Regions from separate parts of the Sphingomonas sp. 67-41 genome, predicted to be linked through region 2. Evidence: predicted binding sites of a transcription regulator. Region 2 holds the regulator's gene; each other region holds the start of a gene.

What was found. The regulator LexA, encoded in region 2, represses DNA repair genes until DNA is damaged. The targets are predictions, from matches to a motif close to GTTCCNCNCTTGTTCT.
Region 1: a site for LexA is predicted at 3,522-3,537, ahead of BGP17_RS14390 (ImuA family protein). Genes of this name have one in related genera too.
Region 3: a site for LexA is predicted at 5,838-5,853, ahead of recA (recombinase RecA). Genes of this name have one in related genera too.

Annotation. Positions count from the first base shown of each region.
Region 1 is NZ_MKWJ01000022.1:713,042-722,593, reverse strand. It holds gene BGP17_RS14405 (3-methyl-2-oxobutanoate dehydrogenase (2-methylpropanoyl-transferring) subunit alpha) at 1-500, opposite strand, end outside; gene BGP17_RS14400 (hypothetical protein) at 651-1,304, opposite strand; gene BGP17_RS14395 (M3 family metallopeptidase) at 1,301-3,439, opposite strand; gene BGP17_RS14390 (ImuA family protein) at 3,564-4,313, shown strand; gene BGP17_RS14385 (DUF6504 family protein) at 4,594-6,048, shown strand; gene BGP17_RS14380 (error-prone DNA polymerase) at 6,045-9,386, shown strand; gene BGP17_RS14375 (2'-5' RNA ligase family protein) at 9,386-9,552, shown strand, end outside.
Region 2 is NZ_MKWJ01000011.1:62,416-71,967, reverse strand. It holds gene BGP17_RS06080 (M23 family metallopeptidase) at 1-1,199, opposite strand, end outside; gene trpD (anthranilate phosphoribosyltransferase) at 1,325-2,317, shown strand; gene trpC (indole-3-glycerol phosphate synthase TrpC) at 2,317-3,105, shown strand; gene moaC (cyclic pyranopterin monophosphate synthase MoaC) at 3,149-3,616, shown strand; gene BGP17_RS06060 (glutathione S-transferase family protein) at 3,780-4,433, shown strand; gene BGP17_RS06055 (PilZ domain-containing protein) at 4,536-5,486, shown strand; gene BGP17_RS06050 (molybdopterin molybdotransferase MoeA) at 5,525-6,709, shown strand; gene lexA (transcriptional repressor LexA) at 6,768-7,460, shown strand; gene BGP17_RS06040 (ComEC/Rec2 family competence protein) at 7,481-9,552, opposite strand, start outside.
Region 3 is NZ_MKWJ01000004.1:245,983-255,534, forward strand. It holds gene BGP17_RS02885 (M13 family metallopeptidase) at 36-2,117, shown strand; gene BGP17_RS02890 (hybrid sensor histidine kinase/response regulator) at 2,196-4,592, shown strand; gene BGP17_RS02895 (response regulator) at 4,633-4,995, shown strand; gene BGP17_RS02900 (MOSC domain-containing protein) at 5,040-5,756, opposite strand; gene recA (recombinase RecA) at 5,931-7,010, shown strand; gene BGP17_RS02910 (RNB domain-containing ribonuclease) at 7,233-8,627, shown strand; gene BGP17_RS02915 (hypothetical protein) at 8,624-9,115, shown strand; gene BGP17_RS02920 (glutathione S-transferase family protein) at 9,112-9,552, shown strand, end outside.

The DNA.
Region 1 (9,552 bases), on a different contig from region 2:
AGCGGATCGGCCCTGTTCGAATAGATCTGGTTCATCATCTGCACGATCGGATAGCCGCGCGTGATGAGGATCCCCTGCTGGCGATAGGAGGGGAAGCACATGTCGTCGCCGGCCAGCGCCATCGCCGCGCCGATCGAGACGGCCTCCTCGCCGGTGGACTTCATGTAGAAGCTGGTCTTGCCCTGGCGCTGGGCACGGAACATGCGCTCGTCGAAGGCGCGGGTGAGCGCCATCGAGCGGAGCATGCGGCGCTTGGCATCGGCATCGAGCCGCGGATCCCAGGGGCCGACCGCATTGCCCTCGTCATCGAGGACGCGGACCAGGCCGTACGCCAGCTCATGGAAACTGGAAGCCGCATCGGCGGTGTCGGGGCGGCGGGTGACGCCGGCGGGCGGCACCACGATGTCGCTGAAGTCCGCTTCGTCCCCCGGGCGGAATCGCGGCTCGGGCACGTGCAGCGCAAGCGGGGGCAGATTGGCGCGATCGCGCTCGCTCGACATGGGCTCTCCGGACATAGGCTCCCGTCGCCAAACGCGCGGGAATCACGTTTCGCGCCATTGTTATAAAATTTCAAAGCCCGGCGCAAGTAGGTCAGGGGTGCTGACCTGAAATGCCGCCCGAAATGCTGGGAATTCGCGTCGAAGCGAGGGTCAGGGCATCGGGTCGCCGCGCTTCCCATCGGGTACGATATCCGCCGCATTCAGCATGGCCGCCACCAACGCGCGAGTCTGTACGTCGAGGGTGCATTCGTGGCGGGTGACGACATGATCGCCGGCGGCGTCGAGCAGCTCGAATACCAGTTGGGTGCCGTCCATGCAGATCGCCATCCCCTCGTCGCGCGGGGCGTCGGCGAACTCCTGGCCGCCCCCATTGTCGGGCAGGCGCGCGGTGAAGCGAGCGGCGGCGAGCGCATCCGTCACCCGCGCGAAGCGATCGGCATCGAGCGCGCGCGTCTTGCGGCGGATGGCCACGCCCGGGCCATAGCCGCCCCTGCCGTTGGTAAGCGTGTAGTGGATCAGCGCCCGGCCATCGGCCCGCTGATCAATACGGATCACATAGGGCTGGGAGAAACTGGGCAGCACCAGCATGCGGAAGCGGCTGCGATAACCGTCCAGTGCATGCGGCGCCCACAGCACCGGCTCTCCCATCGAGGCGAGATGCTTGCCGAACCAGCCTTCGAGGAACCCGTCTTTGTTCGGCGCGAAATCCGGCGGAAGATAGTGGGTTTTGGGCACTGGCGCGTCCTGCGCCCAGGCAATACCGGGCGCGAGGAGCATCAGGGCGATGGCGAGCGCAGCCTTCATGCGACCGGGAACCCGCGCCGCCTGAACAGCGCCGACACGTCCGGATCCCTTCCCCGGAACGCGCGATAGGCGAGCTTGCGGTCGGTCTCGTTGCCGGTGGAAAGCAAAGTCGCGCGGAAACGGTCGGCCGTGGCCTTGTCCCAGACATTGCCCGCCTCCTGGAACGCCGCCCAGGTGTCCGCGTCCATCGTCTCGGACCAGAGATAGGAATAATAGCCGGCCGAATAGGCGTCGGACGAGAAGAGGTGGCCGAACTGCGGCATGCGGTGGCGCAGCACGATCTCCTTCGGCATGCCGAGTGCCGCCAGCGCTTCCTTCTCGAACGCGGCGATGTCGGTCACCGGCACTTCGCGGTCGTGCAGCTGCATGTCGAGGATCGCGCAGGCGAGATATTCGACCGTGTCGAAGCCCTGGTTGAAAGTCGACGACTTCTCGATCTTGTCGACCAGCGCCTGCGGCATCGGCGCGCCGGTCTTGTAGTGCTTCGCGTATTTATCCAGCACGTCGCGGGTGAGCAGCCAGTTCTCGTTCACCTGGCTGGGATATTCGACGAAGTCGCGCGGCGTGCCGGCCAGCCCCGGATAGGTGACGTTCTGGAGCAGGCTGTGGATCGCATGGCCGAATTCGTGGAACAGCGTCGTCGCATCGTCGAGGCTGATCAGCGTCGGCTCGCCGGCGCCGCCCTTGACGAAATTATTGTTGTTCGAAGCCAGCGTGTTGCGCACGCCGCCGAACTTCTGCTGGCCGCGATAGCGCGTCGCCCAGGCGCCCGAGCGCTTGCCCGACCGGGCATAGCCGTCGAAATAGAAGATGCCGATGTTCTTGCCAGTGCGCGTATCGGTCACTTCGAAGGTCCGCACGGCGGGATCGAAGACCGGCACGTCCTTCACTTCCCGGAAGCCGAGATCGTAGAGCCGGCCGGCAGCGTAGAAGGCGCCCTGGAGGATGTTGCCGAGCTCGAGATACGGCTTCACCTCGCTCTCATCCAGGTCGTACTTCGCCTTGCGGACCTTCTCGGCATAGAAGCGATAGTCCCAGGGCTCGATGGCGATCTTCGCCCCTTCCCGATCGGCGAGCGCCTGCATGTCGGCGACTTCCTGCGTGACGCGGGCGCGGGCGGCGGGCCATACCGCCATCATCAGCTTCATCGCATTGGCCGGGGTCTCGGCCATGGTGTCGTCCATGCGGTAATAGGCATGGTTCCTGAAACCGAGCAGCCTGGCGCGCTGCTGGCGGAGCTTCAGTATCTCGGCGATGCCCGCCTTGTTGTCGTTCGCATTGCCATTGTCGCCGCGCGAGACGAAGGCGCGCCACACCTTCTCGCGCAGCCCCCGGTCGGTCGAATAGGTGAGGAAGGGCGCGACCGAGGAGCGGGTGTTGACCACCGCCCATTTGCCGGCCAGCCCGCGATCGGCGGCGGCGCTGGCGAGCGAGGCCTTGAAGCTGTCCGGCAGCCCGGCGAGCTGGGCTTCGGAATCGAGGACGATCCAGGTCTCCTCGTCCGCCAGCAGATGGCGGCTGAAATCGGAAAAGGCCGAGGCGAGCGCCTGGTTGAGCCGGCTGACCTCGGCGCGATCGGCATCGGAAAGGGCGGCGCCGCGGCGGACGAAGCCGCGATAGCTGCGCTCGAGCAGGCGCAGCTGCTGCGCATCGAGCTTCTGGCCGGCGCGCGTCTCGTACGCGCCCTTTACCCGCGCGAAGAGCAAAGGATCGAGGAACAGCTCGTCATTCGCCCTGGTGAGCCTGGGGCTCCATTCGCGATCGATCGCCTGGACCTGCTTGTCGGCCAGGTTGCTCTCATAGACGCCCCAGGCCGATTCGACACGGTCCATCGTGTCGCCCGCCTTCTGCATCGGCTCGATCACGCTGTGGAAGGTGGGGGCGGTGCGCGCGTCGCGGATCGCATGAATCTCCCGGCGCTGTTCGGCGATCGCCGCTTCGAAGGCGGCAGGAAACATCTCCACCTTGAACTTGTCCCAGGGAGGCACGCCGCCATAGCCGCCCGGCCAGGGCTTGAGCAGAGGCGCGGCGTCCACGATGTCGGCGGCTTTGGCCATCAGGCTCCCCATGAAAGGCGTTGCGAGCAAGGCGCTGGTGCCGAGAAGCGCCTGGCGGCGGCTGAGGTTGCGGATCAAGTTCCGAAGGCTCCCTGGAATCGGTGAATCGAACCGAGCTTAGGGAGGTGCCGCGGAATGGCAATTGACTCGTCGGCAATAAGGAACAGAATAGGAACATCCTGTTCTCCGAGTCGTGCGCCCTATGGCCGATCCTGCCGTCCTGAAGCAATTGCGCGACACGCTGCGCGGTCTCGAGACCGGTGGATTCCGCCGGCGGCCTTCGCTGCCCTTCGGCATCGAGGCAATCGATTCGCGCCTCGCCGATGGCGGCTTCAGGCTCGACGCCCTGCACGAAGTGGCGGCGGGCACGAGCGACATGGCCGATGATTGCGCGGCCACCCTGTTCCTCGCCGGAATCGCGGCGCGCGCCTGGGGCCCGGTGCTCTGGGTGGTGCGGCGGCGCGACCTGTTCGCGCCCGGCCTCGCCCAGTCGGGGCTCGATCCCAAGCGCCTGATCTATGCCGAGGCGAAGGACGATGCCGAACTGCTGGCGATCATGGAGGAAGGGCTGCGCCACCGCGGACTGGGCGCGGTGATCGGCGAGGCCAGGCGCGCGGACATGACCGCGACGCGCCGGCTCCAGCTGGCGGCCGAAGGCGGGCGGACGATCGCGCTGCTGCTGAAGCGCGCCGCGCGCGAGGGGAGCGACCCGATCGGCATGCCTTCGGCGGCGGTGACGCGCTGGCGCGTGACCTGCGCCCCTTCGGCGCCGCTGCCGGTGGCGGGCGTCGGGCGGCCGCGCTGGCGGCTGGAGCTGGCGCGGCAAAAGGGGGGCGAGGGTTTCGAGACGATAGTGGAGGCATGCGATGCAACGGGTCGCTGCGCTCTTCCTTCCCCTGTGGCCGATCGAAAGGCTGTGGCGGGCGGAACGGCGCGCCGGCGCGCGGCCTGACGCGCGCGCGCTCCCCGCTCCGCAAGCCCCGCTCCGCAAGCCCGCGCAGCACGAGGGGCATTGGCGGCCGGGCGCCAGATGGGCGCAGGTGGATGAACCTCAACTCCTCCCCGGAACGGGGAGGGGAACCACCGCCTCAGGCGGTGGTGGAGGGGGTTCTCCTCAAATGCTGTCGCCGGTGGAAGCCCCCCTCCACCAAGCCGCTTCGCGCCTTGGTCCCCCTCCCCGTTCCGGGGAGGAATTAAAGCCCCTCGTCACTTCCCTCCGCAACGGCAGCCGTATCGAGATCGCCGCCGCCTGCCCCGCCGCCCAGGCGCTGGGGCTGAGGCCCGGCATGGCAGTCACCCAGGCACGTGCGCAGGTGCCGGGGCTCGACATCCGCCCGGCCGATCCGGAGGGCGATCTCGCATCGCTCGGGAGCCTGGCGATCCTTGCCGCGCGGCGCTGGTCGCCGGTGGTGGCGGTGTCCGGAACGGAGGGACTGATGCTCGACCTTTCCGGCACCGCGCATCTGTTCGGCGGCGAGGAAGGGATGGCGCGGCGCATCGTGACGCTGCTCGCGCGCGCCGGCTTCGCCGCCCGCATCGCCATCGCCGACACCCCCGGCGCCGCCTGGGCGCTCGCGCGGTTCCAGGGCAACTGCATCTGCCCGCCCGGCGAGCAGGCCCGCGCGCTCGACGACCTCCCCACCCCGGCGCTGCGCATCGACGCGGCGGCAGTGGAACTGCTCAGGCGCCTGGGCGTCGACCGGATCGGCCAGCTCGCCGCCCTGCCCCGCGCGCCGCTCGTCCGCCGCTTCGGCGCCGCTACGGTGCTGCGGCTCGACCAGGCGCTGGGCCGCGTCGCCGAACCGCTCGCCCCAGTGATCCCGCCCGAGGCGATCGCCGTCCGCCAGCGCTTCGCCGAGCCGATCGCCACCGCCGAGGCGATCGAGCATTGGCTGGGCGTGCTCACGCCGCGCCTCGCCGCCGCGCTCGAGGCCGAGGGGCTGGGCGTGCAGGCGCTCGAGTGCATCGCCGAACGCGTCGACGGCGTGCCGCAGCGCATCCGCATCGGCCTTGCCCGCCCCAATCGCAACGGCGCCCATCTGCTCCGCCTGCTCAAGCGCCGAATCCAGGATGTCGAGCCGGGTTACGGCATCGATGCGATTACCCTCCATGTCCGCCGCGCCGCCATGCTCGGGCCCGAGCCGGCGATCGAGCGGCTGGACGAGGAAGCCGCGCCCGACCTCGCCACGCTGGTGGACACGCTGGCGACGCGGATCGGCCCGGCGGCCATGTGGCGGATGCGGCCGGTGGAAAGCGACGTGCCCGAGCGATCCCTAATGCGCGCGCCGGTGCTCGATCCGCCCGCGCGCGGAGCGCTGCGCGCGAAGCTCGACGATGTCCGCCAGCTCGATCGCAACCCGCCCTTGCCGCCCTGGCACCCGGGCTGGCCGCGCCCGGCGCGGCTGCTCGCCCGGCCCGAGCGACTCGATCACGTCATGGCCGAGCTGCCCGACCATGCCCCGCGCCGCTTCACCTGGCGCGGGCGCGCCCATCAGGTGATCCATGCCGACGGGCCCGAGCGCATCCAGGGCGAATGGTGGAAGCGCGATGCCGAGCGGATGAGCGTGCGCGACTATTTCCGCGTCGAGGACGAGACGGGCCGCCGCTACTGGCTGTTCCGCTCGGGCGATGGCGAGCGCGCGGTGACCGGCAATCTCAGCTGGTATCTCCACGGGGTGTTCGGATGACCTATTCCGAACTCCAGGTGACCACGCATTTCTCGTTCCTGCGCGGCGCCTCCTCGCCCGAGGACCTGTTCCGCACGGGCGCGCTGCTCGGCCTGCCCGCGCTCGGCATCGTCGATCGCAATTCGGTGGGCGGGGTGGTGCGGTCGCTGGTCGCGGCAGAGCAGTTCAGCGATCTCGGCGTGCCGATCCGGATGATCGCCGGCTGCCGGCTCGACCTGGCCGATGGCAGTTCGGTGCTGGTCTGGCCCGAAGACAGTGCCGCCTGGTCGCGGCTCACCCGGCTGCTCACCCTCGGCAAGTCGCGGGCGGACGCGCAGAAGGGCGAGAAGGGGCAATGCTTCCTCCATTGGGAGGACCTGGCCGAGGCGGCGCAGGGGATGGTCGGCGCGCTGGTGCCCGGCCTCGCCGATCGCGGCGACCCCCAGGCCCTCCGATGGATTGCGGACCTGTTCGGGGAGCGCGGCCATGTCTGCCTCACGCAGCATCGCCGCCCGGGCGACGCGATGCGGCTGCACGAACTGAACCTCGCCGCCCGCCGCTTCGGCCTCACGCCGCTCGCCACCGGCGACGTGCTCTACGACACGCCCGACCGGCGCATGCTGCAGGACGTGGTCACGGCGATCCGCGAGAAATGCACGATCGACGAACTCGGCTTCCGCCGCGAACGCAGCGCCGACCGGCACTTGAAGTCGCCGGAGGAAATGGCGCGCCGCTTCCGCGACTATCCGCAGGCGCTCGCCGCCTCCGAGGCGATCGCCGAGCGCTGCACCTTCACCCTTCGCGACCTCAGGCACCAATATCCCGAGGAAGAGGTCATCCATGGCCGTAGCGCGCAGGAGGCGCTCGCCGCGCTCGCCTGGAGCGGGCTCAGGCAGAAATTCGCCGGCAAGCCCTCGCAGGCGCACCGGGACCTGCTCGCCCATGAACTCGGCCTGGTCGAGCAGATGGGCTACGCGCCCTATTTCCTCACGGTCAATTCGATCGTCCAGTTCGCGCTGAGCCAGCAGATCCTCTGCCAGGGGCGGGGAAGCGCTGCCAATTCGGTGATCTGCTTCGCGCTGGGCATCACGTCGATCGATCCGATCGAACACCAGCTGCTGTTCGAACGCTTCATCTCGACCGAGCGCAAGGAGCCGCCCGACATCGACGTCGATTTCGAGCATGAGCGGCGCGAGGAAGTGATCCAGTGGATCTACGACACCTATGGCCGCGATCATGCCGCGCTCACCGCGGTGGTGATCCGCTTCCGCGCGCGCAGCGCCTTGCGCGAGGTCGGCAAGGCGATGGGCCTGCCCGAGGACATGACCGCGGCGCTCTCCTCCCAGGTCTGGGGCTGGTCGAACGACGTCGACGACCGCCATGCCGATACGCTCAACCTCGACCGCAACGATCCGCGGCTGGCGCTGACCCTGGAGCTCGCGCGCCAGCTGGTCGACACGCCGCGCCACCTCTCCCAGCATCCCGGCGGCTTCGTGCTCACCCGCGACCGGCTGCACGACCTGATCCCGGTGGAACCCGCCGCGATGATCGATCGCCATGTCGTCGAATGGGAGAAGCTCGATATCGAGGAACTGGGCTTCATGAAGGTCGACATCCTCGGCCTCGGCATGCTCGGCTGCATGCGCCGCGCCTTCGACCTGCTGGCCGCGCACAAGCGCATCCATCTCACCCTCGCCGCGCCGCTGATGCAGGGCGAGGACGCGCCGACCTTCGAGATGATCCGGCAGGCGGATACGCTGGGCGTGTTCCAGATCGAGAGCCGCGCGCAGATGTCGATGCTGCCGCGGATGAAGCCCGTGAATTTCTACGACATCGCGATCCAGGTCGCGATCGTCCGGCCCGGGCCGATCCAGGGCAACATGGTCCACCCCTATCTGAAGCGCCGGCAGAATCCGGAGCTGGTCGACTATCCCTCGCCCAGGCTGAAGGCGGTGCTGAAGAAGACGCTGGGCGTGCCGCTGTTCCAGGAACAGGCGATGCAGGTGGCGATCGTCGGCGCCGGCTTCACCGCCAGCGAGGCGGACCGGCTGCGCCGCGCGATGGCGACGTTCAAGTCGAGCGGCGATATCGGCGAGTTCGGCCCCAAGCTGATCGAGGGCATGCGCAGGAACGGGATCAGCGAGACCTTCGCCGCGCAGATGGTCGAGCAGATCAAGGGCTTCAGCAATTACGGCTTTCCCGAGAGCCACGCCGCCAGCTTCGCCAAGATCGCCTATGCCTCGAGCTGGATGAAATGCCATCACCCGGACGTGTTCTGCACGGCATTGCTCAACGCGCAGCCGATGGGCTTCTATGCGCCCGCCCAGCTGATCCGCGATGCGCGCACGCATGGGGTGGAAGCGCGCGCCGTCTGTATCAACGACAGCGACTGGGACACGCGGATGGTGCCCGAGGGATCGAACCCGCGTGCACGGGATTCGCGCTTCTGCGGCACCGAAGCGGACTGGGCGGGCCTGCAGCCGATCCGGCTCGGCATGCGGATCGTGCAGGGGCTGTCCCAGGAAGACGCCGAGGCCATATTGAAGGCGCGCGCACAGGCCCCCTTCGCTTCGATCGAGGACGTCTGGCGCCGTGCCCGCGTGAAACCCGCCGCGCTCGAACGGCTGGCGCGCGCCGATGCCTTCCGGGCGCTCGGCCTGGACCGGCGCCAGGCGCTCTGGGCGATCCGGGGATTGGGACAGGCGCCGCTCGACCTGTTCGCCGCCGCCGATGCCCGCATGGATGCGAGCATGGCCGAGATCATCGAGCCGCAGGTGGCGCTGCTGCCGCTCACCGAGGGGCGCGAAGTGGTGGAGGATTATCGCGCCACCCAGCTGTCGCTGCGCGCCCACCCCCTCTCCTTCCTGCGCGCGCGGCTCGCGGCCCGGCGGATCGCACGCTGCGCGGACCTGCTGGACATGAAGGACGGGCAGCGGGTGGAGGTCGCCGGCCTGATCCTCGTCCGCCAGCGGCCGGGCAGCGCCAAGGGCGTGGTGTTCGTCACGCTGGAGGACGAGACCGGCATCGCCAATGCCGTGCTCTGGGCAGACCGGTTCGAAGCCGATCGCCGCACCGTGATGTCGGCGACGATGCTGGCGATCGCCGGCCGGGTGCAGCGCGAAGGCATCGTCATCCATCTCGTCGCCGAACGGATCACCGACCTCACGCCATGGCTGCGCGAAGTCGGCGAACTCGACCTGCCTCGCGCGACCATGCCCGGCGACGGGGCGACGCATGGCGGCGAGATCGACCCGCGCGACCGGCCCGCGCCCCGCCAGCGCCCCGCCGACAGCGGGCCGCCGCGCCGCAGCCTCAAGGCGCCGGACCTGATTCCAGTGCGCTCGCGGGACTTTCACTGATGCCGATCCACGGACACCGCCTGTTCTACGCGCTGCGCCCGGCACCGCTGGCCCGCAACCTGATCGGCGTCCAGCGCGACCGGCTCGGGCTGGCCGATGCCCTGGTAGGGAATGACCGGCTGCACATGACCCTCGGCATCACCGAGGATTTCGACCACCGCCCCTA
Region 2 (9,552 bases):
TAGGGAAAGGCCACGATGCTGCCGTCGAGCGGCAGTTCGTCGCGGTGGAGGCGCGCGCCGGGCGCCCGCACGCGAACCGGCACCGCCGGGTCGAAACTATCCTCGATCGTCGCCTCCCCGAGCAGCGTGAACCGATCGATGACGAAGGGCAGCCCCTCCGATCGCTCGAAGCCCGGCCGGTCGCTGATGTGGAAATGGAGATGCGGAGCGCCCGCGCTCCCGGTCTGGCCGAGACGGCCGATCGCCGTGCCGCGGCGCACGCGCTGGCCGGGCCGCACCTGCACGCTGCCGGCCTGCAGATGGGCGTAGTGCGCATAGACGCCCGGCGCGATCCGCAGGACGACGAAATTGCCGTACAGGCTGCGCGCGGTGAGGTCGTCCGGCACTTGCTGCGGCGCCAGCGGCTTGCCGTTCGGAACGCCGTCGCGCGCATCGACCACCACACCGTCGCCCACTGCGAACACGTCCCGGCCATAGCCGATCCAGTCCGCATCCACGGTGGCCGCCGGCGAGGCATGCGCGCCGCGAATCGAATGGCTGCCGGCGTCCAGCCCGAACCAGTCGATCGCATAGCGCTGCGGGATGCTCAGCGTGCCGTCGATCGCGACCATGCTGCCCCAATGATGCGACAGATGATTGCCCGGCCCCTCGACCGCCAGCCAGCGCCCGCCGCGCAGGGGCGGCCCGATCCGCACCGGCGCCGCCGCGACCACGGGCGTCCGCACGTCGTCGGCGCGCTGTACCGCGCCCTTGTCGGCACGGAAGGTCAGCTGGTGCCGCAGCGACGCGGGCCGCATGCCGGGCGGCAAGGCGAGCCAGAGGAAGAACGTCCGGCTCGCGCCGTCGGCGATCGGGATGCCGTCCTGCCGCGCCTCGTCCGCCGCCTGCGGGCCGAGCAGCGCCCATAGCGCCGCGCCTTCCAGCGTCTTCAGCGGTGTCCGCGCATCGCCCGCGAAGATCGCCAGGCGAGTCAGCCGGAGCGGCGCATCGCCCGAATAATGGCTGGTGACCTGCAGCTCATAGGCGAGGTGACGCGCGCCGTCGCTGCCGGCAACCGGGCGCGGCGCCACGCGGATCCGCGCTTCCATCTGCGCCTGATGGACCGGCTCGCTCCGATCCTGCCCCGTCGGCGCGGCGATCGTCAGCAACAGGGCCAGCGCCTGCACCAGAGGGGAGACCATATCGACGCGAAGTCCCAAGGTTGAACGCCTTCAAGACGATGCCCCGGCGATCCGGTCAAGCCGCTTCCGCTCCAGCCGGACTTCACACCGCCTCCAGCAGGATTTGCTCGACTTCGCCCCGCCCAAGGGCCGATAGAGCCCGCGTGACGCCATTTGCCCTCCTTCCCGATCCCGCGACGCCGCTTGCCCGCGAATCCGCCGCCCAGGCCTTTGCCGACATTCTCGACGGCAATGTGCCCGAGCCCGAGATCGAGCGCTTTCTGATCGACCTGTCGGTGCGCGGCGAGACCAGCATCGAAATCGCCGAGGCGGCGCGGGCCATGCGCGCCCGGCTGATCCCGATCACCGCCCCCGCAGGCGCGATCGACGTTTGCGGCACCGGCGGCGACGGGCACCACACGCTCAACGTCTCGACCGCGGTGAGCCTGGTCGTCGCCGCGGCGGGCGTGCCGGTCGCCAAGCATGGCAACCGCGCCGCCTCGTCCAAATCGGGCGCCGCCGACACGCTGGAGGCGCTTGGCCTCGATCTCGACCGCGCCGGCGCCCGGGCCGAGGAATCGCTCCACGAACTCGGCATCGCCTTCCTGTTCGCCCAGGCGCATCACCCCTCGCTGGCGCGGATCGGGCCGCTGCGCCGCCGCATCGCCCGCCGCACCATCTTCAACCTGATGGGTCCGCTGGCCAATCCCGCCCATGTCCGCCGCCAGCTGATCGGCATCGCCCGCCCGGACTATGCGCCGATCTATGCCGAGGCGCTCCAGCAGCTCGGCGTGGATTCCGCCGCGATCGTCTCGGGCGAGGAAGGGCTGGACGAACTCTCGACCGAGCGGGCCAGCGTCGTGGTCAGCATCGGCAGTTCGGGCCTGCCGGCGCGGATCGTCCCCGAGGATGCCGGCCTGCCCCGCCACCCCCTGACGGCCATTCGCGGCGGCGGCCCGGAATACAATGCCCTCGCCCTGCACCGCCTGCTCCAGGGCGAGCACGGCCCCTATCGCGACGCCGTCCTGCTCAACGCCGCCGCCGCGCTGGTGGTCGCCGGCCAGGCGAGCGACTTGCGCGAAGGCGTCGAGGAAGCCGCCGAAGTGATCGACAAGGGGCTTGCCAAGGCCCTGCTCGACTGCTGGATCGCCTTTTGATGTCCACGATCCTCGACAAGATCATCGCCACCAAGCACGACGAGGTCGCCGCGCGCCGCCGCGCCACCTCCGTCGCCGACCTGCACGGCCTTGCCCTCGCGCGCACGCCGCCCCGCGGCTTCCGGGCCGCGCTCGATGCCCGGGCCGCGGCGGGCGGCTATGGCCTGATCGCCGAGATCAAGAAGGCCAGCCCCTCCAAGGGCCTGATCCGCGCCGATTTCGATCCACCCGCCCATGCCCGCGCCTATCAGGCCGGCGGCGCCGCCTGCCTCTCGGTGCTCACCGATCTCGAATATTTCCAGGGGCATGAGGAGTATCTGATCGCCGCGCGCGCCGCCTGCGACCTGCCGGTGATCCGCAAGGACTTCATGGTCGATCCGTGGCAGGCGCTCGAATCGCGCGCGATCGGCGCCGATGCGATCCTGATCATCGTCGCCGCGCTCGAGGATGCGCAGATGGCCGAGATCGAGGATGCGGCGCTCGGCCTTGGCATGGACGTGCTGGTCGAGGTGCACGATGCCGCCGAGCTCGAACGGGCGCTTCGGCTCCGCTCGCGATTGATCGGCGTGAACAATCGCAATCTCAAGACCTTCGAAGTCGATGTCCAGAAAACCTACGAACTCGTCGCCCATGCGCCGGCCGACTGCACCTTTGTCGCCGAGAGCGGGCTGAACGGCCGCGCCGACCTGGACGCGATGGCCGCGCACGGCATCCGCTGCTTCCTGATCGGCGAGTCGCTGATGCGCCAGGACGATGTGGAAGCCGCAACCCGGGCCCTGGTGGGATGAGCGGGGCGCGCGCAACTTCCCTCTTCCCCTCGGGGAACGGGAAATGACGGACCTCACCCATCTCGACGAAACCGGCGCGGCGCGCATGGTGGATGTCGCGGGCAAGGCCGTCACCCTGCGCGAGGCAGTCGCCACCGGGCGGATCGCGATGTCGGCGGAGGCAGCCGCCGCGATCCGCGCCGGGGCGGTGAAGAAGGGCGACGTGCTCGCCACCGCCCGCATCGCCGGGATCATGGCCGCCAAGCGCACTGCCGAATTGATCCCGCTCTGCCATCCCCTGCCGCTCACCCGGGTCGCAGTCGACCTAGCGCCCGACGAGGCGGGCGTGACGGTCACCGCCACTGCCGCCGCCGAGGGACAGACGGGCGTCGAGATGGAAGCGCTCACCGCCGTCTCCACTGCGCTGCTCACGCTCTACGACATGGCCAAGGCGCTCGACCGGGCGATGGTGATCGGCGAGATTCGCCTGCTCTCCAAGAAGGGCGGCAAATCGGGCGACTGGGCGGCCTGAGGTCGCGCTCGGATCAGCGGATCCCGTCTCAATCAGCAAACCCCGTCATCCCGCGCTGGCGGGGATGACGAAGCGATGTCAGGGCGAGGCAAGGGCGAGAAAATGCGTGACAGCGCCGTCGAATCGAAATAGTTAGCCAATAACCTAACTATCAGAGGATGCCATGACCCTTCAGCTCTTCGGCCACCCCTTCTCGTCCTACACCTGGAAGGCGCTGATCCCGCTCTACGAGAACGGCACCGCCTTCACCTTCCGCAACCTGGAGGACGCCGAGGCCAATGCCGAGTTGGAGGCGCGCTGGCCGCTCAAGCTCTTCCCGGTCCTGGTCGAAGGCGACCGCACGGTGCTCGAGGCGACTGCGATCATCGAATATCTTCACGTCCATCACCTCGGCCCGGTGCCGATGATCCCCGCCGATGCCGATATCGCCGTGCAGGCCCGGATGCTCGACCGGATCTTCGACAATTACGTGATGGGCACGATGCAGAGGCCGGTGCTCGACGCGCTGCTGCCCGAGGAACGGCGCGATCCCGTCGGCCTCGGCGAGGCGATGGCGCGGCTCGACAAGGTCTATGCCTGGCTCGACGCCCATCTGGCCGGGCGCGTCTGGGCGGTGGGAGACAGCTTCACCCTTGCCGATTGCGCCGCTGCGCCCTCGCTCTTCTATGCCGATTGGGTACGCCCGATCCCCGAGGCACTGGCCAATCTGCGCGCCTATCGCGCCCGCCTGCTCGCCCGCCCCTCGGTCGCCCGCTGCGTCGAGGAAGCCCGGCCCTATCGCGCCTATTTCCCGTTGGGGGCGCCGGATCGGGATTGAGGGTTCGGCGCGCGCATTAGGAATTCCGCAACCCTGCGGATTAACCCCGCCTTCAGATCCTGGGCTCCACTATCCGCATGGGCCGGGGCGGGAAAATCATTTATGCGACAAGGACTTGCGTCCTCCACCATTTTCAGCCTGTCGGCCGAGCCTCCGGGCACGCAGCTTCTTGCCGAACCCGGCGAGCATGCCGCGTTCGATTCGGCCTTCCTGGCGGGCGAGACCGGCCGCCTGGCCTGCGCGATCCGCAAGCTCAGCGCGGTCGGCGCCATGCTCCAGCTCGATGACGAGGTGGTGGAGGAGGAAGGGCTCCGGCTCGAACTCGCCAACGGCCAGTCGCTGCCCGGCCGCATCGCCTGGACCGAGCAGGGCTCGGCGGGCTTCCTGTTCGACTTGCCGATCGACGTGATCGGCACGCTCGCCCGCAATCTCGCCGCCCTTCCCGCCGAGCGCCGCTCGGTGCCTCGCGTCGAGCTGCACCAGACGATCTGCGTGCGCCGCGGCAACCAGGTCGAATTCACGCGCAGCCGCAACCTCTCCCAGGGCGGCTGCGGCTTCGAGACCGATATCGCGCTCCAGCTGGGCGATCTGGTGCAGATCAACTTCGACGGCCTGCGTCCGCTCGACGGCGCAGTGAAATGGTCGCAGGGCAATCTCGCCGGCGTCGCCTTTGACGAGGACCTGCCCTGGCAGGTGCTGATGCCGTGGCTGCGCCAGGTGCAGCAGACTCCGTCGCATCACACGCGGATCGCGATGATGCACGAGCCGACCGGGCTGATCCCGGACAAGCAGGCGATCCGCCTCGACGCGCCGGCACGCGTGCGCGAGGGCGTGCGCTGGTGGAACGTCAAGCTGCGCGCGATCACGCCCCAGCTCGTCGAGTTCGAGACGCGCGCGCCCTTTGCGACCGGCGCCCAGCTGTGGATCTCGCTGCCGAACATCGGCGGCGGCCCGGCTTCGGTGATCGAAACCGATGACCGCCACCGCTTCCTGTGCGAATTCCGCCTGCCGCTGAAGCAGCACGACCTGGGGCGGATTGCCGGCCGATCCTGAGGCTGGCGCCGTGCGCGGCGCTGGCCTAGGCCGGATCCATGTCCGCCTTCCTCCCCGTCGCCGAAGCCCAGCGCCGCCTGCTCGCGCGCGCCATGCCGATGGCGGAGGAGACATGCCCGCTCGCCGAGGCGGCAGGGCGATGGGCGGCCCGGGACGTGGCGGCGCTGCGCACCCAGCCCGCCTCCGATCTCTCCTCGATGGACGGCTATGCCATCCGCTTCGCCGACCTGCCCGGCCCCTGGGAGGTGATCGGGGAAAGCGCTGCCGGCCATGGCTTCGGCGGCGGGATCGGCCCCGGCCAGGCGCTGCGCATCTTCACCGGCGCCCCGCTCCCGCCCGGCGCCGACACCGTGCTGGTGCAGGAGGAAGCCGCCCGCGACGGCAGCCGCCTCGCGCTCGCCGGCGAAGGCCCGCCGCATCCGGGCAGCAGCGTCCGTCCGCGCGGGCTCGATTTCGCCCAGGGCGACCTGCTCATCCGCGCCGGGGAAGCGATCACGCCCGCCCGGATCGCGCTCGCCGCGATCGCGGGCCATGCCGCCCTGCCCGTCCGCCGCAAGGTGCGCGTCGCGCTGCTTTCCACCGGCGACGAGCTCGCTCCTCCCGGCACGCCGCTTGGCCCCGACCAGATCCCCGAGACCAACCGCCTGCTCCTCGCGGCGCAGCTCGCCGGGCTGCCGGTCGAGCTGATCGACCTCGGCATCCTGCCCGATCGCCAGGACGTGCTCGAAGCGGCGTTCCGCGCGCTCGACTGCGACCTGCTCGTCACCACCGGCGGCGCCTCGGTCGGCGATCACGACCTTGTCCGCCCCGCGCTGGAGGCCGCCGGCGCAGCGATCGATTTCTGGAAGATCGCGCTGCGGCCCGGCAAGCCGATGATGGCCGGTCGGCTGGGCGATGCGGCGGTGCTCGGCCTGCCCGGCAATCCCGTCTCTGCCTTCGTCACCGCGACCCTCTTCGTCCGTCCGCTGGTCGCGCGTCTCGCCGGTGCCGCCGATCCGCTGCCGCGCACCCGCACCGTTACCCTGGGCGAGCCCTTGCCCGCCACCGGCCCCCGCGCCGATTATCTCCGCGCCGAGCTGATCGACGGCCATGCCCGCGCCGCGACGATCCAGGATTCCTCGATGCTGCGCACGCTGGCGCGCGCCACCTGCCTGATCGTCCGCCCGGCGGGCGCTCCTGAGGCGAAAACCGGCGACTCGGCGGAAATCCTCGACATCGCTTGACAAGCAAGCGGAACATTGCAAAAACGTTCCCAGTCTGTTCCAGACCGGGAGAAACTGGATGCTCACGCGCAAGCAGCACGAGCTCATCTGCTTCATTGCCGATCGGCTTGCCGAGACTGGCGTGTCACCTTCGTTCGAGGAAATGAAGGAAGCGCTCGACCTCAAGTCGAAGTCGGGTGTCCATCGGCTGATCTCGGCACTGGAGGAGCGCGAGTTCATTCGCCGCCTGCCCAATCGTGCCCGCGCGCTCGAAGTACTGCGCATGCCGGAACGGGGCGAGACCAAGAAGGCTTCGGGAACGAAAACCGCGTCTCCCATGGCCTCGACTTCCGCAACTTCCGCGCCGTCGACACTCCCGGCTCCCGCCAATGACGTGGTCGAGATTCCCCTGCACGGCCGCATCGCCGCCGGCACGCCGATCGAGGCGCTGCAGGATTCGGCCATGCTGCCCGTTCCCGCCGCGCTGCTCGGCGCGGGCGAGCATTATGCGCTCGAAGTGGCGGGCGATTCGATGGTCGAGGCCGGCATTCTCGACGGCGACTATGCCCTGATCCGCCGCACCGAGATTGCCCGGGACGGCGAAATCGTGGTGGCGCTGATCGACGAGAATGAAGCGACGCTGAAATATTTCCGCAAGGAAGGCGCGATGATCCGCCTCGATCCGGCCAATCGCGATTACAATCCCCAGCGCTACCGTCCCGACCAGGTCCGCGTGCAGGGCCGCCTTGCCGGGCTGCTTCGCAAATATTGAGCGCCCGGCCCGGCTGAAAGCTAGGGATTTCGCGCCCCGGCAATGGGAGTGCGGGCCGGCTGTACCCTGGACGGATCGAGCCAGGGGTGCCGCCCCGCCCCGCGCACCATCGTCACCCGCCCGCTGGCAAAGGCGATCGCCACCCCGCCGGTCTTCGCCAGCGCCGGCCGGTCGAGCTTGAGCCAGCGCGGCATGCAGCCGGGCGGCAGGCGCCGGTCGCTGATCATCACGTCGACGCTGCGACACAGGGCGATGAACTCGGCCCAGGGCAGCGCATAGCCGCTCCGCGTCGCCGCCACGCGCCAGGCGCGGCCGCCAGCCCGATGCTCGATCATGCAGAGGTCCAGGCTGCATCGCGCGCCCGGCTGGTCGGCGAGCGCAACCGGCTCGGCATCGGAACCGCCCGTCTCCGCCAGCATGTCCCGGGTATAGTCCCCCGCCCGGTCGCGCAGCAGGGCCATGCTGCCATCGGGCATGCGAATCGCGAGATGCCGCCCGTCCCCGGTGACGATCAGATCGGGCGCGGGCGTGGCGAGCATCCAGGCCAGCCCGATCGCCAGCGGCACCGCGCCCACCCAGCGCACGCGGGTACGCCACAGGGCCAGCCACAGGCTGCCTGCCATCGCCAGCGCGAAGGCGCCGTGCGGCATTGCCGGCAGCGCCGCCACCGCGCCCGGCGCCGAAGCGGCGGTCCGGGCCAGCCAGAGCAGCAGGTCGAGCGTCCGCGCGGTGAGCCACCAGGCGGGATCGCCGAGCCCGATCAGGTCGAGCAGCAATGCCAGCGCCTCGAGCGGCATGATCACGAAGGTCGTGAGCGGGATGGCGACGATGTTGGCGAGCGCGCCATAGAGGCCGGCCTGGTGAAAGTGGAACAGCCCGATCGGCATCAGTGCCAGTTCGACCACCACCCCGGTGAGCAACAGCGAGCCGGCACCGCGCAGCAGCGCCGCGCCCCGACCCTCCTCGCGCTTGCCGAACCAGCGATGCATGCGCGGGCTCTCGTGCAACGCGACGATCGCCGTCACCGCCGCAAAGCTCAGCTGGAAGCTGGCCCCCGCCAGCGCCTCGGGCCAGAGCAGCAGCACGAGCAGCGCGCCTGCCGCGACGAGCCGCAGCGTGATCGCCTCGCGTCCCAGGCTGAGCGCCAGCAGCACGAGCAGCGCGGCGACACAGGAGCGGATCGTCGGCACTTCGGCGCCGGTGAGCCAGGTATAGCCGATCGCGGCCAGCGCCCCCGCCCCGGCCGCGACCAGCGGCAGCCGCCAGCGCAGCGCCAGCGTCGGGCTCAGGGCGAGCAGCTTGAGCACCAGCAGCATCGCCGCCGCGGTCACCGCCGTCACGTGCAGCCCGCTCACCGAGAGAAGGTGCGCAAGGCCCGAGCGCTGCATCGCCTCGACATCGGCTTCGGCGATCGCGCCTTCGTCCCCCGTGGCGAGCGCGGAAGCGATGCCGCCGCCGCTGCCGGGAATACGCGACTGGATATGCGCCGAGAGCGCGGCGCGCAGGTCCGCGCCCGATGCTTCGGCGGGCGCCACCACGTCCACCGGGGCAAAGCCCTTGCCCGTCGCCCCCAGGCCGTTGAACCATGCCGCGCGGGCGAAGTCGTAACCGCCCGGCACCGACGCGCCCGCGGGCGGCATCAGCCGGGCCCGCAGCCGCACCGTCGCGCCGCGCGCCACGCCTTCGGGCACGTCCTTCGCCGCCAGGTTCACGCGCACCCGCGGCGGCAGGTCGCGCCGGCCCGGCAACAGCGTCACCCGCACCAGCGCGCGCGCCGGCAGCGGCTCGACGGCCGCCACGCGGCCGGTCATCTCCACCACTGCCGGCCGCGCCAGCACGGGCGCCGCGACATGTTCCGCCCGCCACCAGATCAGCGCGCACCCAGCTGCCAGGGCAAGCCCGCCGAGCAGCAGCACCCGCCCCAGCCGCCCGGGCAGCACCAGCCCCAGCAGCGCCACCGCGCCCGCTGCAAGCAGGAACGCGATCCAGCGCGTCGCGTCGGAGAGCAGGAACCAGGCGGTGATCCCGCCGCCCAGCGCCACGGGCAGCCAGAGCGGCAACTGCGCCCGTTCCGCCTCGAGCCAGCGCTCGA
Region 3 (9,552 bases), on a different contig from region 2:
GTCTAAGACAGCCCGATCAACCATCGGGGGTTCCCATGCGCCTGTCGCTCCTCACCACCAGTTTCCTCGCCGCGCCCGTGCTGCTTGCCGGCTGCGCGCACAATGCCCCGCTGCCGGCCGTGCCGGTCGAGGCCGCGCCCGTCACCGAGCCCGATCCGGCGCCGCAGCCCGAAAAGCCCAAGCCGGTCTACGGCACCTATGGCTTCGACACCGCCGGCATGGACCCCGCGATCAAGCCGGGCGACGATTTCTACAACTATGCCAATGGCGCCTGGGCGAAGAACACGCCGATCCCGGCCGACAAGTCGAACTATGGTTCGTTCAACATCCTGGACGACAACGCCAAGAAGCAGACGCACGAGATTCTCGATGCGGCGAAGGCCGATCCGAACTCGAAGATCGGCACTGCCTATGCCACTTATCTCGACACCGCGGCGATCGACGGCAAGGGCCTGGCGCCGGCCAAGCCGTGGCTCGACCAGATCAAGGCGCTGACCTCCAAGGCCGGCTATCCCGCGCTCGCTGCCGCCGCGCGCCGCAGCGGCGTGGGCGTGCCCTTCGCCACCTATGTCGGCCAGGACGACAAGGAGCCGGAAGTCTATGCGCTGAGCCTCTACCAGGCCGGGCTGGGCATGCCCGACCGCGACTATTACCTCTCGAAGGACGCCAAGTTCGTCGAGACCAAGGCGGCCTATCTCAAGCATCTTGCCAACGTGCTGACGCTCGCCGGCGAACCCAACGCCGCGGCACGCGCCCAGGCGATCGTCGATTTCGAGACGAAGATCGCCGGGGTGCAGTGGACTCGCGTCGAGAGCCGCGACGCGACCAAGACCTATAACAAGATGACGGTCGCCCAGCTGCAGAAGTCGGCGCCGGGCTTCGACTTCAAGGCCTTTTTCGCCGCCGGCAAGACGCCGGTGGAAAATGTGATCGTCGGCCAGCCCAGCGCGGTTACGGGCATCGCCCGCCTGATCCAGCAGGCGCCGCTGGCGGTGCTGAAGGACCAGCTGCTGGTCCGCACGCTCGATAATTTCGCCGATGTGCTGCCGAGCGCTTTCGACAAGGAGCAGTTCGCCTTTTACGGCACCACCCTGTCGGGCACGCCGGAGCAGGAGGAGCGCTGGAAGCGCGCGGTGGACTTCACCACCGGCGCGCTCTCCGACGACGTCAGCCAGGTCTATGTCGCCAAATATTTCCCGCCCGAGACCAAGGCGGCTGCCGACCAGCTGGTGAAGAACGTGATCGCGGCGATGGACCGCCGGATCGACAAGCTGGAATGGATGGCGCCCGAGACCAAGGTGAAGGCGCATGAGAAGCTCGCCGCCTTCAAGCCGAAGATCGGCTATCCGGATCATTGGCAGGACTATTCGGCGCTGACGATCACGCCCGGCGACGCATTCGGCAACAATGTGCGCGCCAACAACTGGCAGTATGACGACAATGTCTCCAAGCTCGGCCAGCCGATCCGCCGCTGGGAATGGGGCATGACGCCGATGACGATCAACGCCTATGCCAATTTCGGCATGGTCGAGATCGTCTTCCCCGCCGCGATCCTGCAGCCGCCCTTCTTCGACCCCAACGCCGATCCGGCAGTCAATTATGGCGGCATCGGCGCGGTGATCGGCCATGAGCTGAGCCACCATTTCGACGACCAGGGCGCCAAGTACGACAAGGAAGGCCGCCTGACCGACTGGTGGACTCCGGCGGACGTCAAGGCGTTCAAGGCGCGCACCGACGCGCTGGTCGCCCAGTACGACCAGTATGAGCCGCTGCCCGGCATGCATGTGAAGGGCGCGCTGACGCTCGGCGAGAATGTGGCCGACCTGGCCGGCCTTACCGTCGCCTATGACGCGTACAAGGCTTCGCTGAACGGCCAGGCGGCGCCGGTGCTCGACGGCACCACCGGCGACCAGCGCTTCTACCAGGGCTGGGCCCAGGTGTGGCGCCGCAACTATCGCGAGGCGAATCTGCGCCAGCGCCTGCTTACCGATCCGCACTCGCCTTCGCAGCAGCGTGCCTGGGTCGTGCGCAACCTCGATCCCTGGTACGGGGCCTACAACCCCGATCCGGCAACCAAGCTGTTCCTGACGCCCGACAAGCGCGTCCAGATCTGGTGATCCGATTTCTCCCTCTCCCCCGTTCGGGGAGAGGGAGATTCGCTTGACCCACGCCCTGCGACCGAACATCGGTGGCGCATGGCCACGTTGCCCGCCCATAGCCCCATTTCGACGTCCCGCCGCTGGCTGCCCTTCGCGGCGGCGATCCTGGCCGGGTTCCTCGCGGGCGCGGTGATCCTGCTCACCTTGAACGACCGCGCGGTCGCGGTCGGCTTCGTCGCGGCGGGGCTGCTTGCCGCAGGCGGGCTCTGGGGCGCGCGCAAGCTCTTCCATGCGGATATCGCCGGCGAGGCCCCGGTCGACTGGTCGGTCGCCCAGGCGCTCGCTGCGGCCAGCGACGACGCGCTGGCGGTCACCGACCGTGCCGGACGCCTGGTCTGCGCCAACAGCCGCTTCGAGGCATTGTTCGCCGGCTGGCCGACACCGCCCAATCTCCCGATCAGCGACGCCGCCGTCGCCGCGCTCGGCACTGCGGCGCGAACTGCCTGGCGCGACGGCGAGGCGCGCGAAGACGGCATTCAGGTGTTCGGCGCTCCCGTATCGGCCCGCGTCCAGCGGGTGGGCGAGGAATCGCTCGTCTGGCGCTTCATTGGCGTGCAGGCGCTCGACCTCGCCAGCCAGGTCCAGGCGCTGATCGACGGCCATACCGGCGACCGGCTGGGCTCGGCCGGCATCATGGCCGCGATGGTGTCGCCCGAGGGCCGGGTGCGCAGTGCCAACCGCGTGTTCCGCCTGCGCGCCATGGGCAGCCCGGACGCCGCCGCCGAGGGGCGCGACTTCGCCCGCTTCCTGATCACCGATTCCATGGGGCTGGTCCGTTTCGAGCGCGAGGGGCTGGAGGGCAATCCGCTCCGCGTGCTGCAGATCCCCTTCCTCGACGGCGAGGAGGCGCCGCTGCTCGTGGCGCTGCTCGACGAGGAGCAGGGCAATCTGCCGACGCCGGCGATCGGCGCCAGCGCCGGCGCGCATGTCCGCTCGCTGATCGCGCTGCTGCCGCTCGGACTTGCCCTGGTCGATCGCGACGGCCGCTTCGCCAGCATGAACGATGCGTTCGTTCGGGCCACCCGCGTCAATGCCGCGGCGCCGCCGCTCTATCCGGGCGACCTGGTGGTGCGCGAGGACAAGGCCGCGCTCGCCGACGCCGTCCGCCGCTTTGCCGGCGGGGCGCCGCAATCGGCCGAGATGACCGTGCGCATGGCCGATGCGCCCGAGGAGCCGGTCTCGATCGGAATCGCCGGCGCGCGCGGGCTGGGCGAAGCCGCCGTGCTGATCAGCCTCAAGGATTCGGGCGAGGAATCAAAGCTCAAGCGCCAGGTCGCACAGGCTACCAAGATGCAGGCGGTGGGGCAGCTCGCGGGCGGCGTCGCGCATGATTTCAACAATATCCTGACCGCGATCATCGGGCATTGCGATTTGATGCTGATGCGCCATTCGCCTGGCGATAGCGACTATGACGACATCCAGCAGATACGCGCCAATTCGAACCGTGCCGCCTCGCTGACCCGCCAACTGCTCGCCTTCTCGCGCCAGCAGACGCTGCGCCCGCAATTGCTCCAGCTGCCCGACGTCATCTCCGAAGTCTCGAACCTGTTGAAGCGGCTGCTCGGCGAGACCGTGCGGCTCGAAGTCAAGCATGGCCGCAACCTGGGCCCGGTACGCGCCGACCCGGGCCAGCTCGAGCAGGTGGTGGTCAATCTCGCGGTCAATGCGCGCGACGCGATGCTTTCGCAGAATCCCAATGGCGGCGGCACGCTCACCATCGAGACGATGGCGGTGCCGGCCGCCGATGTGCGCCGGATGGACGACGACGTGCTGCCGGTCGGCGACTATACCGCGCTGCGCATCGCCGATACCGGCACCGGCATCCCGAGCGAGATCCTCGCCAAGATCTGGGAGCCGTTCTTCACCACCAAGGAAGTGGGCAAGGGTACCGGCCTGGGCCTTTCCACCGTCTATGGCATCATCAAGCAATCGGGCGGATTCATCTTCGCCGAGAACGTGCCCGGCGGCGGGGCGGAGTTCACCATCTACCTGCCGGTCCACGCCGCGACCGAGGCGCCGGTCGTCGCCAAGCTGCCCGGGCCCAAGGAGAAGCCCGCCGATACCTGGGGCACCGGCACGATCCTGGTGGTCGAGGACGAGGACATGGTCCGCGCCATCGCCGAGCGCGCGCTCGCCCGCCAGGGCTATACCGTGGTCACCGCCGACAATGGCGAGGCGGCTCTGGAGCTGATCGAGACGATCGACCGGCCCGACCTGCTCATCTCCGATGTGGTCATGCCGGTGATGGACGGCCCGACGATGGCGCGCCGGATCCGCGCCAAATATCCCGATCTGCCGATCCTGTTCATGTCGGGCTACGCCGAAGAACAGCTGCGCAAGTCGATTGATCTGGAGCAAGTCGCCTTCCTGCCGAAGCCCTTTTCGGTGCAGCAACTTGCCGAAGCCGCGCGCGATGTGCTTTCACCCAAATAAATACTTGGCGTATCGTGATTTTCCTGCGATGGGAGCGGCCATGCCGGGGCCCCAGAAAATCCTGATCGTTGAAGACGAGCCGCTCATTGCGATGATGCTCGAGGACTTTCTCGATGCGCTCGATCGCCTCGTCGCCGGCACGGTGGACAGCGTCGCCTCGGCCCTCGAACTGGTCGAGGCCGGCGGCATCGACGCGGCCATCATGGACGTGAACCTGCGCGGCGGCGAAACCAGCTGGCCGATCGCCGATGCGCTGGCTGCGCGGGGCATCCCCTTCGTGCTCGCCACCGGTGGGGCGGGGGACATGATCGCGGAAGCCTATCGCGACCGTCCCGTGCTCTCCAAGCCGTTCACGATGGACAGCGTCGAAAAGGTGCTCGACAGCCTCGTCGCGGCGGACTGAGCGCAGGCTTTCCCTTTCCTTCTTTGCCGCACCGTAGCGCGGACCTAGTCGATCAGGCGCACGGGGTCCCCGAGCCGGATCAGCCCCGGCCGCGCCGGCCCGGCATAGATGCCGTATCTGTTGCCGAAGTCCTGTGCGACGGTGCGCAGCACGCGCGGCGCCTTCGCACCGGTCTCCGGATCGATCGTCACGATCACGCAGCGCGCGATCGGATCGGCGCATTGCACCACCGCGCCGTGTTCCTCGTCGCCGAACGCCAATCGCCGGCCCCGCCATTCGGCGGCGGGCACATCGCTCTCCACGATCACGTTGATCCGGAAGCGCATGATGTCGAGCGCGTCGCCATGCGCCGCCTCCAGCGCGGCATGGCCGGCGCTGGTCTGGATCGAGACCGGCATCGAATCATAGATGCCCCGCGCTACCTGGATCAATGCGGCGGGTTCGCCCGCGGCGGCTTCCAGCTGCGCCTTGAGCAGCGGATCGCGGAGCGGGACCGTCGTGCCGTCGGGCGTCTCGACCGTCACCGCGCTGGTCTTGGGCCGTGCCGGGTCGTCGAAGCGAGCCCGGTGGAGGACCATTGCCGGCACTTCGCGCGCGGTGAGCCAGGGGAAGCGCGTGCCGTTGGCCGCGCGGACGAACGCATATTGCCGGTCGCCCTCGATTCCCTGCCAGTCGAGTTCCGCCACGTCGAGCCGTTCCCCGGCCATCGACTTGACTGGAAAGCGGTTGAGCGCACGGACATGGCCGACGATGCGGGTCATTCCGCCCGGCTAGCGGGCACGAGACGGAAGGGCAATCGCGGCCTTGCGGGGAGGTGGAACGATTATGGAACAAAAAATCCCGTTCCGCTCTTGTTCTTGGAGAACAAACGCGATACACGGCCTCCAACACAGGTTGAAGGCGCAAGCCAAACCTTCTAGCGACGGGGACTTCCAATGGCAGCTTCGCTCAAGGTGATTGACGGCAACATGGCGATTTCTTCGGACAAGCAGAAGGCGCTCGACGCCGCCCTCGCACAGATCGACCGCGCATTCGGCAAGGGGTCGGCGATGAAGCTCGGCTCCAAGGAGGCGATGCAGGTCGAGGCGATCTCGACCGGGTCGCTCGGGCTCGACATTGCGCTCGGCGTGGGCGGATTGCCCCGCGGCCGCGTGATCGAAGTCTATGGGCCGGAAAGCTCGGGCAAGACCACGCTGGCGCTGCACGTGATCGCCGAAGCGCAGAAGAATGGCGGCGTCGCGGCGTTCGTCGATGCGGAGCATGCGCTGGATCCGGTCTATGCCAAGAAGCTGGGCGTCAATATCGACGAACTGATCGTCTCGCAGCCCGATACCGGCGAGCAGGCGCTCGAAATCACCGATACGCTGGTCCGCTCGAACGCGATCGACGTGCTGGTGGTCGATTCGGTCGCCGCGCTGGTGCCGCGCGCCGAGATCGAGGGCGAGATGGGCGACAGCCATGTCGGGCTTCAGGCGCGGCTGATGTCGCAGTCGCTGCGCAAGTTGACCGGCTCGATCAGCCGCTCGCGCTGCATGGTGATCTTCATCAACCAGCTGCGCATGAAGATCGGCGTGATGTACGGCAATCCGGAGACCACGACGGGCGGCAATGCGCTGAAATTCTACGCCTCGGTCCGCCTCGACATCCGCCGCACCGGCCAGATCAAGGACCGCGAGGACATCATCGGCAACACCACGCGCGTGAAGGTGGTGAAGAACAAGGTGGCGCCCCCGTTCAAGCAGGTCGAGTTCGACATCATGTACGGCGAAGGCATCTCCAAGATCGGCGAGATCCTCGATCTCGGCGTCAAGGCGGGGCTGGTCGAGAAGTCGGGCGCCTGGTTCTCGTACGACAGCGTTCGCATCGGCCAGGGACGCGAGAACGCCAAGAACTTCCTCAAGGAGAATGGCGAATTGCGCGAGCGCCTCGAGGCCGCGATCCGGGCGCGTACCGAAAAGGTTGCCGAAGGCCTGATGACCGGGCCCGACGCCGATGACGGCGACGACGACCTTTGATCCATACAGGCCGCGCCCGCGCGTGATGCGTGCGGCGGCGGTCACGGGCTGAGACCCATGGGAAGACCCGGCGCGTTGCCCCGCGCCGGGTCTTTCGCGTTCGGGCGGAGCGCGCGATTCCTTGCATGCGCGACCTTCGCCATTCCCCCGCGCCTGCGGAGGGGCGCGGATATCCCGCGATGCCGGTTTCCCGATCCGTCGCGGGCGCTATAGTCGCCGGCGATGAAGGCGGTATTCGATCCCGATCGCGTGCTGGCTGGCGGCCTTGCCGCCATCCGCGACCAGTTCCACGTTCCGCACGCCTTTCCTCCGGACGTGATCGCCGCCGCCGAGGCCGCGGCGTCGCGCACGCCGGCAGGGCATGTCGATCGGACCGGACTTCCCCTGGTCACGCTCGATCCGGCAAGCTCGACCGACCTTGACCAGGCCTTTGCGATCGAGGCCAGCGGCGGCGACCTGCTGTTGCGCTATGCGATCGCCGATGTCGCCTGGTTCGTCGACGATGACGACCCGATCGACCGCGAGGCGTGGCGGCGCGGCGCGACGCTGTACCTGCCCGATGGAAAGGCCGGGCTCTATCCGCCGGTGCTGAGCGAAGGAGCGGCCAGCCTGTTGCCCGACGGCCCGCGCCCGGCGGTGCTCTTCACGGTGCGGGTGGCGCCCGATGGCGAGGCCCGGCTGGAAGCGGCGGAACGGGCGCTGGTCAGGAGCCGCGCCAAACTCGCCTATGAGACCGCGGACGATGCGGATCTACCCCCGCAGTTCGCCGAACTTGCCCGCCGTATCGCCCTTGCCGAAGCCCGCCGCGGCGCTGCCAGGGTCGATCCGCCCGAGCAGGAAGTCGTGCGCCGCCCCGATGGCGGCTATGCGCTCGCCTTTCGCGCGCGCCATGCGTCGGAGGCCCGCAATGCGGCCTTGTCGCTCGCGACCAATCTGGCCATCGCCGAGTTGCTGCAGGCGCATCATACCGGCCTGTTCCGGGTGATGGCCGAGCCCGATGCGCCGGCCATATCGCGCCTGCGGAACACTGCGCGCGCGCTCGGCATCGCCTGGCCCGAGGCGCAATCGCTCGTCGCGTTCCGTACCGGCCTGGATCCGGCCGATCCGCACCAGGCGGCGCTGATGCTCGCGATCCGCCGGGCGGGGCAGGGCGCCAGCTATGCCCCGTGGCGCGCGGGAACGGCGCCCTGGCACGCCGCCGTCGCGGCGCCCTATGTCCATGCCACCGCGCCGCTTCGGCGGCTGGCCGATCGCTATGTCATCCGCGCGGCGCTGGCGGTCATGGCGGGCCAGCCCGTGCCGCCGGTGGTCGGCCAGGCCTTCGAGCGGCTGCCAAAGGTGATGGGGCGTGCCGATGCGGTGAGCGGGCAGATCGATCGCGCGGTCGTCGACCTGGCCGAAGCGGTGATGCTCGCCGGGCGCGAGGGCGAGGAATTCGCGGCGATCGTCACCGACGTGGATGTGCGCGGCGCGCGGATGCAACTCGCCGACCTGCCCATAGTCACGCGGATCGACGCACCCGGCGCCGCGCCGGGGACGCCGCTGCGCGTGCGGCTGGTCGATGCCGACCCGGCGGATCGCGCCGTCCGTTTCGAAGCGATCGGAGCGGTGCCGTGACGACCATGCCCGCCGATCCCGGCGATGTGGCGGCAACCGAAGCGCAGCTCGAAGGCTTCATCGCGCGTTTCACCCCGGAGATCGCGGACCGTGTTCGCGCCGCGCGGGCGGTGTTGCGCGAACGGCTGCCGGGCGCGACCGAGCTGGTCTACGACAATTACAACGCGCTGGCGATCGGCTATGGTGCTGGCGGGAAGACGTCGGACGCGGTGTTCAGCCTTGCGGTCTACCCGCGCAACCTATTGCTCTATTTCCTCCCCGGTGTCGGATTGCCCGATCCCGAGGGGCTCCTCCAGGGCGAGGGGCGCCTGGGGCGCTATGTCTGCCTCAGGGAGGTGGCGCTGCTCGACGCGCCGGCGGTAATCGCGCTCATCGCGGCCGCGCTCGACCGGGCAAGGCGCCCCTTGCCTCCGGAGGGCGGGCGGACCATCGTCAAGTCGATATCGGCCCGGCAACGCCCGCGCCGCCCAGCCGGAGACGCCGCATGACGATCATCGTCCATCATCTCGAGAATTCCCGCTCGCAGCGCGTGCTCTGGCTGCTGGAGGAACTGGGGCTGCCCTATGAGGTCCGCCGCTATCGGCGCGACAAGGCGACGATGCTGGCGCCCCTCGAGCTTCGCCGCGTCCATCCGCTCGGCAAGTCGCCGGTGATCGAGCATGCGGGCAACATCGTCGCCGAGACGGGGGCGATCGTGGAGTATCTGGTCGAACTGGCCGATGGCCGGCTCGGCATGCCCGGGCATCGCGAGGACGCGCTGCGCTATCGCCATTTCCTGCATTATGCCGAGGGGTCGCTGATGCCGCCGCTCTTCACCAAGCTGGTGCTCAGCCGCGTGCCGCTGCTCGGCAAGGTGGCGCAGAAGAAGTTCCAGCCGATGGTCGACGTCCATCTCGACTATGTCGAGGGCGAGCTGGCGGCGCGG